DNA from 4 places in the Duganella sp. HH101 genome. Region 4 is predicted to be linked to each of the others. Evidence: predicted binding sites of a transcription regulator. Region 4 holds the regulator's gene; each other region holds the start of a gene.
What was found. Region 4 encodes FNR, which switches genes on or off when oxygen is low (the NO sensors DNR and NnrR bind a similar motif). Its sites were predicted from a motif close to TTGATNNNNATCAA; they were not measured.
Positions count from the first base shown of each region.

Region 1 (3,205 bases), on a different contig from region 4:
GACATCGGCGTGCCGTTCTTGGCGGCCCACTCGGCGATGTGGCCGAAGGTGTTGGCGCCGACGTCGTTGTACTTCGCGGCATCGGGCGTGGCGCCCAGACCAAACGAATCGAGCAAGAGGATAAATGCGCGTTTCATAATTTCGAACTCCTATAAAGCAGAAGGGGCGGACATTTGGCCGCCCCTCGGGAATCTTACGCCTGCGGCGTTTTGGCCACGTTGGCCAGGAAGCCCAGGATCACTTCGATCAGCGAGGTCGCCGCGACAGCCGCGTATTTCAGGGTCTGCTCGTGCGACAGCGGGAACGGCGACAGGCCTTCCGCCAGGTTGGTGATGGCCGACACGCCGACCACTTTCAGGCCGCAGTGACGGGCCGACACCACTTCCGGCACCACCGACATGCCGACCATGTCCGCACCCAGCGTCTTGAAGGCGCGGATTTCGGCAGGGGTCTCGAAGTTAGGACCTGCGTAGGCGATGTACACGCCGTCGTGCAGGGTGACGTTCTTCTCTTTGGCCGAGGTGTGCAGCAGCGCGCGCAGGTCGGCGTCGTAGGCGTTGGCCATGCTGAAGAAGCGCGGGCCGAAGCGTTCGTCGTTCGGGCCCATCATCGGGGTGCCCGGCAGGTAGTTGATATGGTCGGTCAGCGCCACCAGCGAGCCGGCGTCGACTTCGGTGCGCAGCGAACCTGCGGCGTTGGTCACGAACAGCATCTCGCAGCCCAGCAGCTTCATGGTGCGCACGGCGCTGGTCATCACGCCCAGGCCGTAGCCTTCGTAGACGTGGCCGCGGCCCTTCATGCACACCACCGATACGCCCGACAGGGTGCCGATCACCAGTTCGCCGGCGTGGCCATGCACGGTGCTGATCGGGAAGCCTGGCAGTTCGTTGAAGCTGATCGTGACCGCGTCGGTCATTTGTTCCGCCAGCACGCCCAGGCCGGAACCCAGAATCATTGCGATGCGCGGCTTGAAGCCCGCAGGGACACGGGCGCGAATGATGTCAGCTGCCTGGAATGGGGAATTATTAGACATGGTTATCCTCTGTTTTTCTGTTGTGGCTGGGGAAGCTGACACTATGCATCATCCTCTATATGTATGGCAAATACCATTTTTCTTCAGAATTTATACAAAACTCGTATAAATCGGCGGTATTATAAATCAAGGCAAACTTAGCTGCCGTGCGTGATTGACTTGATTTGAACAAATGTTTACCATGATGGACAAATGTTTTAGCGAGCACCCCGTGACCGACTCCTCCAAGAAGGACCAGCTCTACCAGCTGATCCGCGCCAACCCCTTTATCTCCCAGCAGGACCTGGCGGTGGAACTGCGCCTGTCGCGCTCCGCCGTGGCCGGCCACATCGCCGGCCTGATACGCGAACGGCGGCTGCTGGGCCGCGCCTACGTGCTGCCGGACAAGCGTCCGGTGATGTGCATAGGCGCCGCCAACCTGGACCGCAAGCTGCGCACCATCGCCCCCATGCAGCTGGGTACATCCAACCCCGCCACCGCCGAGGAAGTCTACGGCGGCGTGGCGCGCAATATCGCCGAGAACCTGTCGCGCCTGAACCTGCCGACCGCGCTGCTGACCGCATTGGGCGACGACGTCGCCGGCCGCAGCCTGCAGGACCACGCGGAAAGCGCCGGCATCGACACGCGCGGCAGCCTGAAACTGCCGGAAACGCCCACCGGCACCTACACCGCCATCCTCGACGACGCCGGCGAATTGGTGGTGGCGCTGGCCGACATGGCGCTGTACGACCGCCTGACGCCGGAGTTCCTGTCCAGCCGCCAGCCGCAGCGCTCCGCCGCCGCGATGACGGTGGTGGACCTGAACCTGCCGGCCGACAGCATCGCCCTGCTGCTCGATCACGCCCGCGCCGACAACGTGCCGCTGGTGATCGTGGCCGTGTCGCAGCCGAAGATGGCCCGCCTGCCGGCCGATCTGAAAGGCCTGCGCCTGCTGATATTGAACCGCGGCGAACTGGAAACCCGCGCCGGCCGCGCCCTGCCGACCGAAGCCGACGTGCGCGCCGCCTGCCGCGAAGTGCAGGCACAGGGCGCGCAGGACGTCATCGTCACCTGCGGCAGCCAGGGCGTGTTCCACACCCGCGACGGCGAGCTGGTATGGCTGGCCGCGCACCAGGTGGACGTGATCGACGTCACCGGCGCCGGCGACGCCTTCTCGGCCGCCGTCTGCTGGTCGCTGTATCAAGGCAGCCAGGATCTGACGCTGGCCTGCCGCCGTGGCCTGAAGGTGGCCGCGATGACGCTCGAATCCCAGGAAACCGTCTCGCCGATGCTGGCCGCCGATGTCCTCGACGAGATCCACGACTTCGACCTGTCGGCGGAGTACAACCCGCCGCTCTTCCCCAACAAGGCATAAGGAATCACACCATGCACCAATACCTCCTCTTTTCGCCCGAAGTGGCCGCCGCCCGCGCCGCCGGCAAGGCCATCGTCGCGCTGGAATCGACCATCATTTCGCACGGCATGCCGTATCCGCAGAATGTGCAGATGGCGCGTGAAGTCGAACAGATCATCCGCGACGGCGGCGCCGTGCCGGCCACCATCGCCATCATCGGCGGCAAGATCTGCATCGGCCTGTCGGAAGAACAGCTGGAACTGCTGGGCACCTCGCCCGACGCCATGAAGGTCAGCCGCCGCGACCTGCCCTACGTGCTGTCGCAATCGAAACTGGGTGCCACCACCGTGGCGGCCACCATGATCTGCGCCGAACTGGCCGGCATCTCCGTGTTCGTCACCGGCGGCATCGGCGGCGTGCACCGTGGCGCCGAGACCAGCTTCGACATCTCGGCCGATTTGCAGGAACTGGCGCAAACGTCGGTGGCGGTGGTGTGCGCCGGCGTCAAGTCCATCCTCGACATCGGCCTGACGCTGGAATACCTGGAGACGCATGGCGTGCCGGTGGTCAGCGTGGGCCAGCGCGGCTTCCCCGCCTTCTTCACGCGCGAGAGCGGCTTCAACGCCGACTTCCAGCTCGACACGGCCACTGAGCAAGCGGCCTTCATCCACACCAAGTGGCAGCTGGGCCTCAAGGGCGGCGTGGTGGTCAGCAATCCGGTGCCGGCCGATGAAGCGATGCCGAAGGCGGAGATCGACGCCATCACCGCGCAAGCCTTGCAGGAAGCCGATGCGCAAGGCGTCACCGGCAAGAACGTCACGCCCTTCCTGCTGTCCCGC
Region 1 covers NZ_LRON01000002.1:198,231-201,435, reverse strand. Annotated here, with positions in the region: gene DUGA2_RS03710 (phosphopentomutase) at 1-137, opposite strand, end outside; gene xapA (xanthosine phosphorylase) at 194-1,033, opposite strand; gene DUGA2_RS03700 (carbohydrate kinase) at 1,245-2,387, shown strand; gene DUGA2_RS03695 (pseudouridine-5'-phosphate glycosidase) at 2,399-3,205, shown strand, end outside.
Region 1: the regulator FNR is predicted to act here: its motif matches at 1,193-1,206, upstream of DUGA2_RS03700 (carbohydrate kinase).

Region 2 (3,205 bases), on a different contig from region 4:
AGCGCGGCGACCAGGTGGTTGAAGGCCTTGACCACGCGCGCACCGGGCAGCAGCCCAGCAACCACGGTACTCGAAGCCCGCCCGCCCAGGTCGACCGCCTGGAACGATGGCGCCTCGATGGCGTTGTTGGCGTCGATGACGATGCGGCCGTTCCATGCGGGCAGGCCGCGCACCGCGTCGGCCAGGCGCCCCCACTGGACGGCGAGGAAGACCACGTCGGCCTTGGCCGCCTCTTCGACGCTGACGGCGGTGATGTGCGGACCAAGTTCCGTGGTCAGCGCGGCCAGCGAAGCCGGACCGCGGCTGTTGGCGATGGAGGCGTCGAGGCCGGCGCGGGACAGCAAACGGGCGATGGCGGAACCGATGGCGCCTGCGCCGATGATGGAGATGTTCATGATGTAGATCACTCATATGTGGTTGGGATGAACCAAGTATGGTCACGCGCACTACATAGGGGTAGTATCAGCCGCATAACATCACTTTCAAGCAAACGTTGAAGGCCATGAACCATGGAAACCCTGTCGAATCTCGAATCCTTTGTGCGCAGCGCGGAAGCGGCCAGCTTTTCCGCCGCCGCCCGCCGGCTGGCGCTGACGCCGGCGGCGGTCAGCCGCAACGTGGCGCAGCTGGAGCGCAACCTGGGCGTGCGCCTGTTCCAGCGCAGCACGCGCGGCCTGACGCTGACCGAGGCGGGCGAGCGCTTCCTGGATGCGGTAGGCGCGGGGCTGGACAGCATCCAGGGCGCCATCGCCGACGTGACGACCAAGGCGGGCGAGCCGGCCGGCGTGCTGAAACTGAGCGTGGCGCCGCGCTTCGGCCGCAAGCAGGTGCTGCCGCTGATGCCGGCCTTCCTGGCGCACTATCCGGGCGTGACGCTGGACCTGAGCTTCGACAACCGCCCCGCCGACCTGATCGCCGGCGGCTACGATGCGGCGATAGGCGGCGGCTTCGAGCTGACGCCGGGCGTGGTGGCGCGCGAGCTGGTGCCCGCGCACATGGTGGTGGTGGCCGCGCCGTCGTATCTGAAAGGCCGCAAGCGGCCCGCGACGCCGGCCGACCTGGCGCAGCTCGATGCGATCGCGATGCGCTCGCCGGAAACCGGCAAGGTCAAGGCGCGCAAGATGCGCAACCGTCACGGCGAGGAGATGGCGGCGCAGCTGCGGCCGCGCGTGTTCATCAACGATCCGGATGCGATCTGCAGCGCGGCCTTGATGGGCATGGGGATCGCCACGCTGGTGGTGGCCGATGTGGTGGAACATCTGGAAAGCGGCGCGCTGAAACGCGTGCTGCCGGATTGGTACGAGGATGCGGGCCCGATCTCGCTGTACTTCACGAGCCAGAAACTGCTGCCCGCGAAGACGCGGGCCTTTGTGGATTTCGTTACCGCTGCGTTCCGCCAGCGGGGGCTGGCGAAACGCTATTCGGCGGTGTGAATCAGAAGCGGTAGCCGACGCCGACGCCGACCATCAGCGGATCGACCTTGACGCGGCTGGCCTTGGCGCCGGCGATGAAGACGTCGCTGCGGATCTGCACTTTCTTCACGTCGAAGTTGACCGACCATTTTTTGTCGATGGCGTAATCGAGGCCCGCTTGCAGCGCCAAGCCGACGCTGTCATGTTCCAGGCCGCCCTTGCCGCCAAGGATGTCGACCTTGGACATGGTGGTGTAGTTCACGCCCGCGCCGAGGTAAGGCTTGAACGGCGAGTCGTTCACGAAGTGATATTGCAGCAGCAGCGTGGGCGGCAGGTGCTTGAAGCTGCCGATTTTCGCGCCGTCCAGCATCACATCGTGGCGTTGCGGGTAGGTCAGGACCAGTTCCGCCGCGATGTTGGGCGTGAAGAAGTAGGAAACGTCGAATTCCGGGATGGTCTTGCTGCTGATGGTCAGACGGTCGGACGCGCCGGTGCCGCCTACCTGGTCGGATTTGTCGGCAGGGTCCAGATGCACCGCGCGCACGCGCACCAGCCATGGGCTTTCTTCCGCCATCGCGTTGCTGCCTGCTACCAGGCTCAGGGTGGCCAACACTGCTGCTGCTAAAGACTTGCTCATTTTACTTCCTCTTTTGTCGTCGTTAAGTAACGTAGTGAAGTCTATTGATGCAGCGCAGTAAAAACTTTGATCCAAGTCAAAAGACAAAATATTTTTCAAAAACGTGTAAGTAATCGGGAAGTGGCCGCGACAGAGTCATGCAGCACCAACCCAACCTACTATTTTTTTGGAGAATCCCATGAACCACATCACCCGCATCGCAGCAATGGCAGCAACCGTCGCAACCATGGCCATGTCGGCATCGGCCATCGCCGCTACCACCACCATCAGCGCTGACGACACCGTGCACTGCGCCGGCATCAACAGCTGCAAGGGCACCAGCGATTGCGCCACCGCGGAAAACGCCTGCAAGGGCCAGAACTCCTGCAAGGGCCACGGCTTCCTGGCCACCAAGGCCGGCGCCTGCTTCGCCAAAAAAGGCAAGATCGTCGACCTGGACAAGTAATCTTCAATGTGGCGCCGGCATGTCCGGCGCCATGCACACCATGACCACTACACTGCCATCACCGGGTTTCGGACTCGGCCTGCGTCCCGCGCATTACAACGACATCATCGCCACGCCGCCGGCGGCGTCGGGCATCGACTGGTTCGAGATCCTGTCCGAGAACTACATGGTCCCCGGCGGCAAGCCGCTGGCGATGCTGGACCGCATACGCCGCGACTATCCGGTGGTGATGCATGGCGTGTCGATGTCCATCGGTACGCCGCAAGGTCCGTCCGACGAGTATCTGCGCGAACTGAAAAAGCTGGTGCGGCGCGTGGAGCCGCTGTGGGTGTCGGACCACCTGTGCTGGACCGGCACGCATGGCGCCAATATGCACGACCTGTTCCCGCTGCCGTACACCGAGGAGGCCGTGGCCACCGTGATGCGCAATGTGCGGCGCGTGCAGGACTACCTGGAACGACCGCTGTTGCTGGAGAATGTGTCCAGCTACCTGTCCTTCGATTCGGACACCTTCCAGGAATGGGATTTCGTCGCCGCCGTGGCCAAGGAATCCGACAGCCTGATACTGCTGGACGTGAACAACGTCTACGTCAGCAGCGTCAATCACGGTTTCAATCCGATCACTTATCTGGATGCGCTGCCGGCGCAGCGCGTACAGCAGATCCACCTGGCCGGCCACAGCGTGCAGGAGGGCTGCATCATCGACACCCA
Region 2 covers NZ_LRON01000020.1:52,425-55,629, forward strand. Annotated here, with positions in the region: gene DUGA2_RS25270 (NADPH-dependent F420 reductase) at 1-395, opposite strand, end outside; gene DUGA2_RS25275 (LysR family transcriptional regulator) at 510-1,433, shown strand; gene DUGA2_RS25280 (OmpW family protein) at 1,435-2,049, opposite strand; gene DUGA2_RS25285 (hypothetical protein) at 2,228-2,494, shown strand; gene DUGA2_RS25290 (DUF692 domain-containing protein) at 2,535-3,205, shown strand, end outside.
Region 2: the regulator FNR is predicted to act here: its motif matches at 2,116-2,129, upstream of DUGA2_RS25280 (OmpW family protein).

Region 3 (3,205 bases), on a different contig from region 4:
GCAGCGCCTCGTCCTGCCGCGCCGGGATCAGCGGGATCACCTTGCGCTGTCCCGGCGGCTCGGCGCCGTATTCGCTGCGGCTGCCGCCCTCCTCCTCGAAGAAGAACTTGTCCTTGCCGAAGGCCGGCTTCAGCTCGTCCATCCAGGTCGCGTTCGGATCGAACTTGGCGTAGAACGGCTTGCGCACCCAGTCCGCATTGCGCGCCTGCAGGAACTGCAGCGCGAACACCTTCTCGCCGCCGATGTTGGCGATACCGTCGATCACCACCTTGCCGGGGAAGGCGCTCATCGACGGCCCGCGCACCGTGCGCGACAGGCCGGACACCATCTGGTAGGCCTGCTGGAAAATCTCGTGCGCGCGCGCCAGCGGCAGCTGGAAGTACTCGCGCGGCCCGGTGTCGCGCTCGACGAACATGTAGTAGGGGATCGCGCCCAGCCGCACGCCGGTCTGCCACAACTCGGCCCAGCTGTGCGGGTCTTCGTTGATGTGGCGGATCAGCGGCCCCTGCATGCGCAAGGTGGCGCCGGTGCCGACGATGCGCTTGACCGCCTGCTGCGCGATGTCCGGCCGCAGCTCGACTGCGTGGTTGTAGTGGCCCATGATGGCCATGTTCTTGCCGCTGGCGACCACCCGCTCGAACAAACGCAGCAAGTCGTCGGCGTCGCGGTCGGTGACGAAGCGCTGCGGCCAGTACGCCACCGACTTGGTGCCGATGCGGATGTTCTGGATGTGCGCCAGGTCCGGCGCCAGCAGCGGTTCGATGTAGGCCTCCAGCGAGCGCGTGTTCATGATCAGCGGATCGCCGCCGGTGATCAGCACGTCGGTCACTTCCGGATGCATGCGCAGATAGGACGCCAGCTCGTGCGATTCCTTGGCGTCGAACTTCATGTCGTCCATGCCGACGAATTGCGGCCAGCGGAAGCAGAAGGTGCAGTAGGCGTGGCAGGTCTGGCCGGCGCTGGGGAAGAACAGCACCGTCTCCTTGTACTTGTGCTGCAAGCCCTTGAGCGGCGCGTCGTTCACGCGCGGCACGTTGTGCGTCATCTGCCCGGCCGGGTGGGGGTTCATGCGCAGGCGGATGCGCCGCACCAGCTCCGTCAGCGCCTGCTGGTTGGCGCGGCCCAGCACCAGTTCGCGCAGCTGGGCGTAGTCGTCCGGCGCCAGCATGTCGCGGTGCGGGAAGGTCAGGCGGTAGATCGGATCGTCGGGGATGTTGCTCCAGTCGATCAGGTGGTCCATCACGTATTCGTTGGTGCGGAACGGCAGCACATGCGACACCACCTGCACCGCTTCCTGCAGATCGGGCGGTATCCACTCCCATTGGCGCGAATTGGCTATGGTCTGGCGGATGAAGGGCTTGAACTTGGGGGCTAGTGCGCCGGCGCTGTTCCAGGACGCTATCGGGGTGGTGGTCATCACAGGTTCCTATCGCAATAAAAGGAGGGGTGGGAATTGCATGCTAGGCCTCCGTCAAAAATTCAGATTGCCGTAAATCAACTGACGCATGGAAATAAAATTTTCCTTGACGCCGACCTGCGTGCACAGTTGCCACACGGCCAGAACTTGCGGCATCGCAATCCCCGCCCGACTGGGGCGGCGTACAGTTGCTTGGAGCAATCCCGCCCCCTCCCCACCCACCGACGAGGAACCACCATGAGACTGATCGCCCTGTTGAGCGCCGCCGCGCTGCTGCACCTGCCCGCCCACGCCGCCGAGCCCACCGAAAAAGACGCCATCGCCATGGCGGAAAAAGGCGCGGCCTTCATCAAGGCCCACGGCAAGGACGAGATGATCAAGAAGCTGGCCGCCAAGGATCCCGACTACGTGCAAGGCTCGCTGTACGTCGACCTGCGCGACATCAACACCGGCATCGTGCTGGCGCATCCGATCAACCCCTCCATCGTCGGCAAGAACCTGACCGACGTGCCCGACGCTAACGGCAAGAAATACCGCCGCGAAATCATCGAGCTGGCCGCCAGCAAGGGCCACGGCTGGGTCGACTACCAGTACAAAAACCCCAACACCGGCAAGATCGAACCCAAGACCACCTACATCCTGCGCGTCGGCGACGTCGTGCTGGAAGCCGGCATCTACAAAAAATAGCGGCGGGAGCGCACCATGCTGAAGAAACTGCGTATCGGTCCCAAACTGTTGCTGGCGCCCGGCCTGGTGCTGCTGCTGCTGATCGCCACGGCGGGCGCCGCCTACTACGGCATGGTGCGCCAGAACGCCTCGCTGGAAAACCTGGTGCAGCTGCGCGCCGCCCGCCTCAAGGCCGCCGCCGACATCAGCGGCGAGGCGCGCTACGCCCACGCCCACATCTACCAGCTGCTGGCCTGGGTCAACGGCAGCTTCGCCCAGGCCCGCATCGACGCCCTGGCGCGGCAGATCAAGGCCGGCCACAACGAGATCGACAACCGGCTGCGCCAGCTGTCGGCGCAAGCCTCCGCGCCCGGCGAGGGCCGGGAACGGGCGCTGGTTAGCCAGGCGCTGCAATCGCTGGCGGCCTACCGCAAGGCGGTGGGCGACGCCATGGAGATGGCGTCCATGGACCAGAGCATCGCCACCAACGCCATGGTCAACGGCGAGAAGCAGTTCCTGCTGCTGAACGAACAGCTGGCGCAGCTGTCGGCGCTGGAGAAGCAGCTCGGCGAGCAGGCCTACGCGCGCGCCAGCGACGAGTTCCACGCGCTGGGCCGCAGCATGGCGCTGCTGGTGCTGCTGTCGATCGCGCTGTCGCTGGGCGTGACGATGGCGGTGCGCGGCGCCATGCTGCGCGACATCCGCGCCATCGCCGACGTGGTGGTGGCGCTGGCGGCCGGCCGCCTGGGCGCCGGCCGCGGCAACGACGGCCGCGACGAGATCGCCGACACCGCCCGCATGCTGGACCACACCATGCACAACCTGACCCAGACGCTGGGCGCCATCCTGGCGGCGGTGCGCACCATCGACAACGCCGCCCACGAGATCGCCAGCGGCAACCTCGACCTGTCGACCCGCACCGAGATGCAGGCCAGCTCGCTGGAGGAAACCGCCAGCGCCATGGCCAGCCTGACCAAGGCGGTGCAGGACAACGCCGCCAGCGCGCGCCAGGCTTGCACCTTGGCGGCCGACGCCACCGCGCTGGCCCGGCACGGCGGCACGGCGGTGCGCCAGGCGGTGCAGACCATGGCCTCGATCCGCGCCAGCTCGCGCCAGATCGTC
Region 3 covers NZ_LRON01000028.1:77,325-80,529, reverse strand. Annotated here, with positions in the region: gene DUGA2_RS29095 (KamA family radical SAM protein) at 1-1,417, opposite strand, end outside; gene DUGA2_RS29090 (cache domain-containing protein) at 1,655-2,104, shown strand; gene DUGA2_RS29085 (methyl-accepting chemotaxis protein) at 2,120-3,205, shown strand, end outside.
Region 3: the regulator FNR is predicted to act here: its motif matches at 1,485-1,498, upstream of DUGA2_RS29095 (KamA family radical SAM protein).

Region 4 (3,205 bases):
AAGCCACAGGTAGCCGGCGGCGTCGGCCTGCAGGGTGGCGATGCCGGGCGGCACGGCGTAGTCCTTGCCCAGGTTGGCGGTGGCCTCGCCTTCGGACGGCGCGAACGCGGCCACATAGACCAGGGCCTTGATTTTATCGCTGGTGCCGGCCTGGGTGATGACGGTGCCGCCCCACGAGTGGCCGACCAGCACCACCTTGCCGGTTTGCGCATCGACCACGCGCTGGGTGGCGGCGACGTCGTCGGCCAGCGAGCTCAATGGGTTCTGCACGGCCACCACTTTCAAGCCCTTGGCCTGCAGCAGCGGAATGACCTTGTCCCAGCTGGAACCATCGGCGAACGCGCCGTGGACCAGGACGACGGTGGTGTCGGCGGCCGGGGCGGCGGCCTGGGCGGCGAATGCGGAAGCCAGCAGTGCGGTAGCGATCAGGGTGCGTTTCATGATGTTTTCTTTCAGTTGGGTAGTTGGCGATCAAATAGTGTGCTACTTGATGTGTTGAACTATAGCTCGCAATTTAATCGCGTGCAAGATAAAAATTCTAAATATTTTGTGATAATTCATCCGCAGCGCGAATCCAAACCGCGCCGGCCGCCCTCTTAGCAGCCGAGGGACTTCCTCTGCGACGAATTGGAGTGCACTATGTTCTATGTGAAAAATGTACCAAACTGGGAGCGCGCGCTGCGCGTGGTGGCCGGCCTGATCGCCGTCTGGATAGGCATAGTCGTGCTGGGCGGCATGTGGGGCATGGCGCTGGCGGCGTCGGCGGCGGGCATCGTCGGCTCCGGCCTGTTCGGCTTTTGCCCGATGTGCGCGCTGGTCGGCCGCCGGCTGGACAAGGCGCAGGCTGCCCAACATAACGGAAATCCATGACACTGGCGGCACACCATCTCCCCGTGCTGGACGCCGCCCACCGCGGCGATCCGGCGGCGCTGGCGCAGCTGCTGCGGCTGTGCCAGCCCGACATCCGCCGCTACGCCCAGCGCAACTGCCTGATCGGCGACGTCGACGACGCCGTGCAGGAAGCCTTGCTGGTGCTGTCGCGGCGGCTGTCGTCGGTGCGCCTGCTGGCGGCGTTTTCCGGCTGGCTGTTCCAGGTCGTCAAGCGCGAGTGCCACCGCCTCGGCCGCATGGCGCTGGGCCACGATCCGTGGGACGACGAGCGCGCCGAGCAGTGGCTGGCCAGCCAAGACACGGCCGGCCTGCGGCTGGAGCTGGTCAACGCGCTGGAATCGCTGCCGGCCGATTATCTGCAGGTGGTGCTGCTGCGCGACTTCGCCGAGCTGTCGATCGCCGAAATCGCCGCCGAAGTGGGCGACAGCAGCGCGGCGGTCAAGAGCCGCTTGCATCGTGCAAGGAAAATGGCGCGCGAATACTTGATCGGATGACTGCGGCATCGACCACAGATGACGACAAATGGTCTACACTGGCTGCATGATACGAGAACTTCCAGAGCTGGTCCTGCCCAGCGCCACCATCGAGATCCTCAAGGCCAGTTGTGCGACCTGCAGCATGCACCAACTGTGTTTGCCCATGGGGCTGGACAACAACGATATGGACCGGCTCGACCAGATCATAGGCCGCCGGCGTAAAGTGGCGCGCGGCGCCACGCTGTTCCGCATCGGCGATCCCTTCCAGAGCCTGTTTGCGATACGCCTGGGCCATTTCAAGACCTACCAGGTCAACCGCGAGGGCGCCGAACAGATCACCGGCTTCCAGATGGCCGGCGAACTGCTGGGCATGGACGCCATCAGCACCGACCTGCACCATTGCACCGCCGTGGCGCTGGAAGACAGCGAGGTGTGCGAGATTCCATTCGGCAGCCTGCAACAACTGCTGGCCGATATGCCGACGCTGCTGCGCCACTTCCACCGCATGATGAGCCAGGAAATCACGCGCGAGCAAAGCGTGATGCTGTTGCTGGGGAATATGCAGGCGACCCAGCGTTTTGCCGCCTTCCTGATCAACCTGTCGTCGCGCTACGAGGCGCGCGGCTACTCGCCCAACACCTTCCAGCTGCGCATGTCGCGCGAGGAAATCGGCAACTACCTGGGGCTGACGATCGAGAGCATCAGCCGCCTGCTGTCCAAGTTCAAGAAGGAAAGCCTGCTGCGCGTGAGCAACCGCGAAATCGAATTGCTCGACGTGCCGACGCTGAAAGCCATCACCGCCGGCATGCAGACCTGCGCCTGATTAGTTGTCGGCCTGCAGCGTCACTTGGCGCTGCGCCGGCCAGGTCCACGCGCCGGCCAGCCGCCAGTCGCGCTGCTCGCCCTCCACCAGCACCACCCAGCGGCTGCGCTCCAGCATCGGCAGATTGATCTGGAACGCGCCGAACTCGTCCGGCTGCACCACCAGCTGGATATCCTTCTCCGGCAGCGTCGCATGCGACAGGTGGACGAACAGCCGCTCGCTCCGGCCCTGGTCGCTGCTATTGCGCCGCAGCTGGCCGTTCAGCGTGCCGGTGGTGGCGTCGTAGCCCAGCGACATCGACAGGCCCAGCGTCGAGGCCAGGCGGTCGCGCCGCAAGTCCTGGTTGATGGCCTTGCCCTGCTTGTAGTAGTCGCCCACCACCAGCGCGTCCTGCTGCGACCAGGCCAGGTAGCCGGTATAGCTGCCGGCCACCACCACCACGGCCGGGCCGAGCATCAGCAGCCACGGCCAGCGCTGCTTCCACCACGGCGTCGCCGGCGCTTGCGCCATCATCGATACGCTCATCTTGCTCTCCTTAGCGCGGCACGAAAAATACCGCGTGTTCCTTCACATGCAGCGACGGCTGGTCGACTGCGGTCAGTTCGATTTCGATCTTGTTCGAGCCCGGCTGGCCGGCGCCGTGCTCGGTGCGCAGGCGGATCGGATAGGCCTTGGTCTCGGTGCCTTCCACCCGCACCTCTTCCGGCGTCACCTGCGACAGCGTGGGCAGGCCGCCGACGCGGATGCGGTAGGTGTGCGCCTGCTCGGTCGTGTTCATGATCTGCAGGCGGTAGACGTTTTCGATCATGCCCTCCTCGACCTCGCGCCCCATGGCGCCGCGGTCGCGTATCACGTCCAGCTTGAGCGGCGTGCGCAGCCACAGCGCGATGCCGACCGCCGCCACGATCAGCGCCAGGATGCCGGCGTAGATCTTCACCCGCGGCCGCAGCGTGCGCTGGCGGATCTCGGTCGGCGTGTAGTGCATCAGCAGCGCCCGCTCGGTGCTGTAGCGTAT
Region 4 covers NZ_LRON01000003.1:262,222-265,426, reverse strand. Annotated here, with positions in the region: gene DUGA2_RS06325 (alpha/beta fold hydrolase) at 1-441, opposite strand, end outside; gene DUGA2_RS06320 (DUF2892 domain-containing protein) at 640-870, shown strand; gene DUGA2_RS06315 (RNA polymerase sigma factor) at 867-1,385, shown strand; gene fnr (fumarate/nitrate reduction transcriptional regulator Fnr) at 1,432-2,190, shown strand; gene DUGA2_RS06305 (FixH family protein) at 2,191-2,715, opposite strand; gene ccoG (cytochrome c oxidase accessory protein CcoG) at 2,726-3,205, opposite strand, start outside.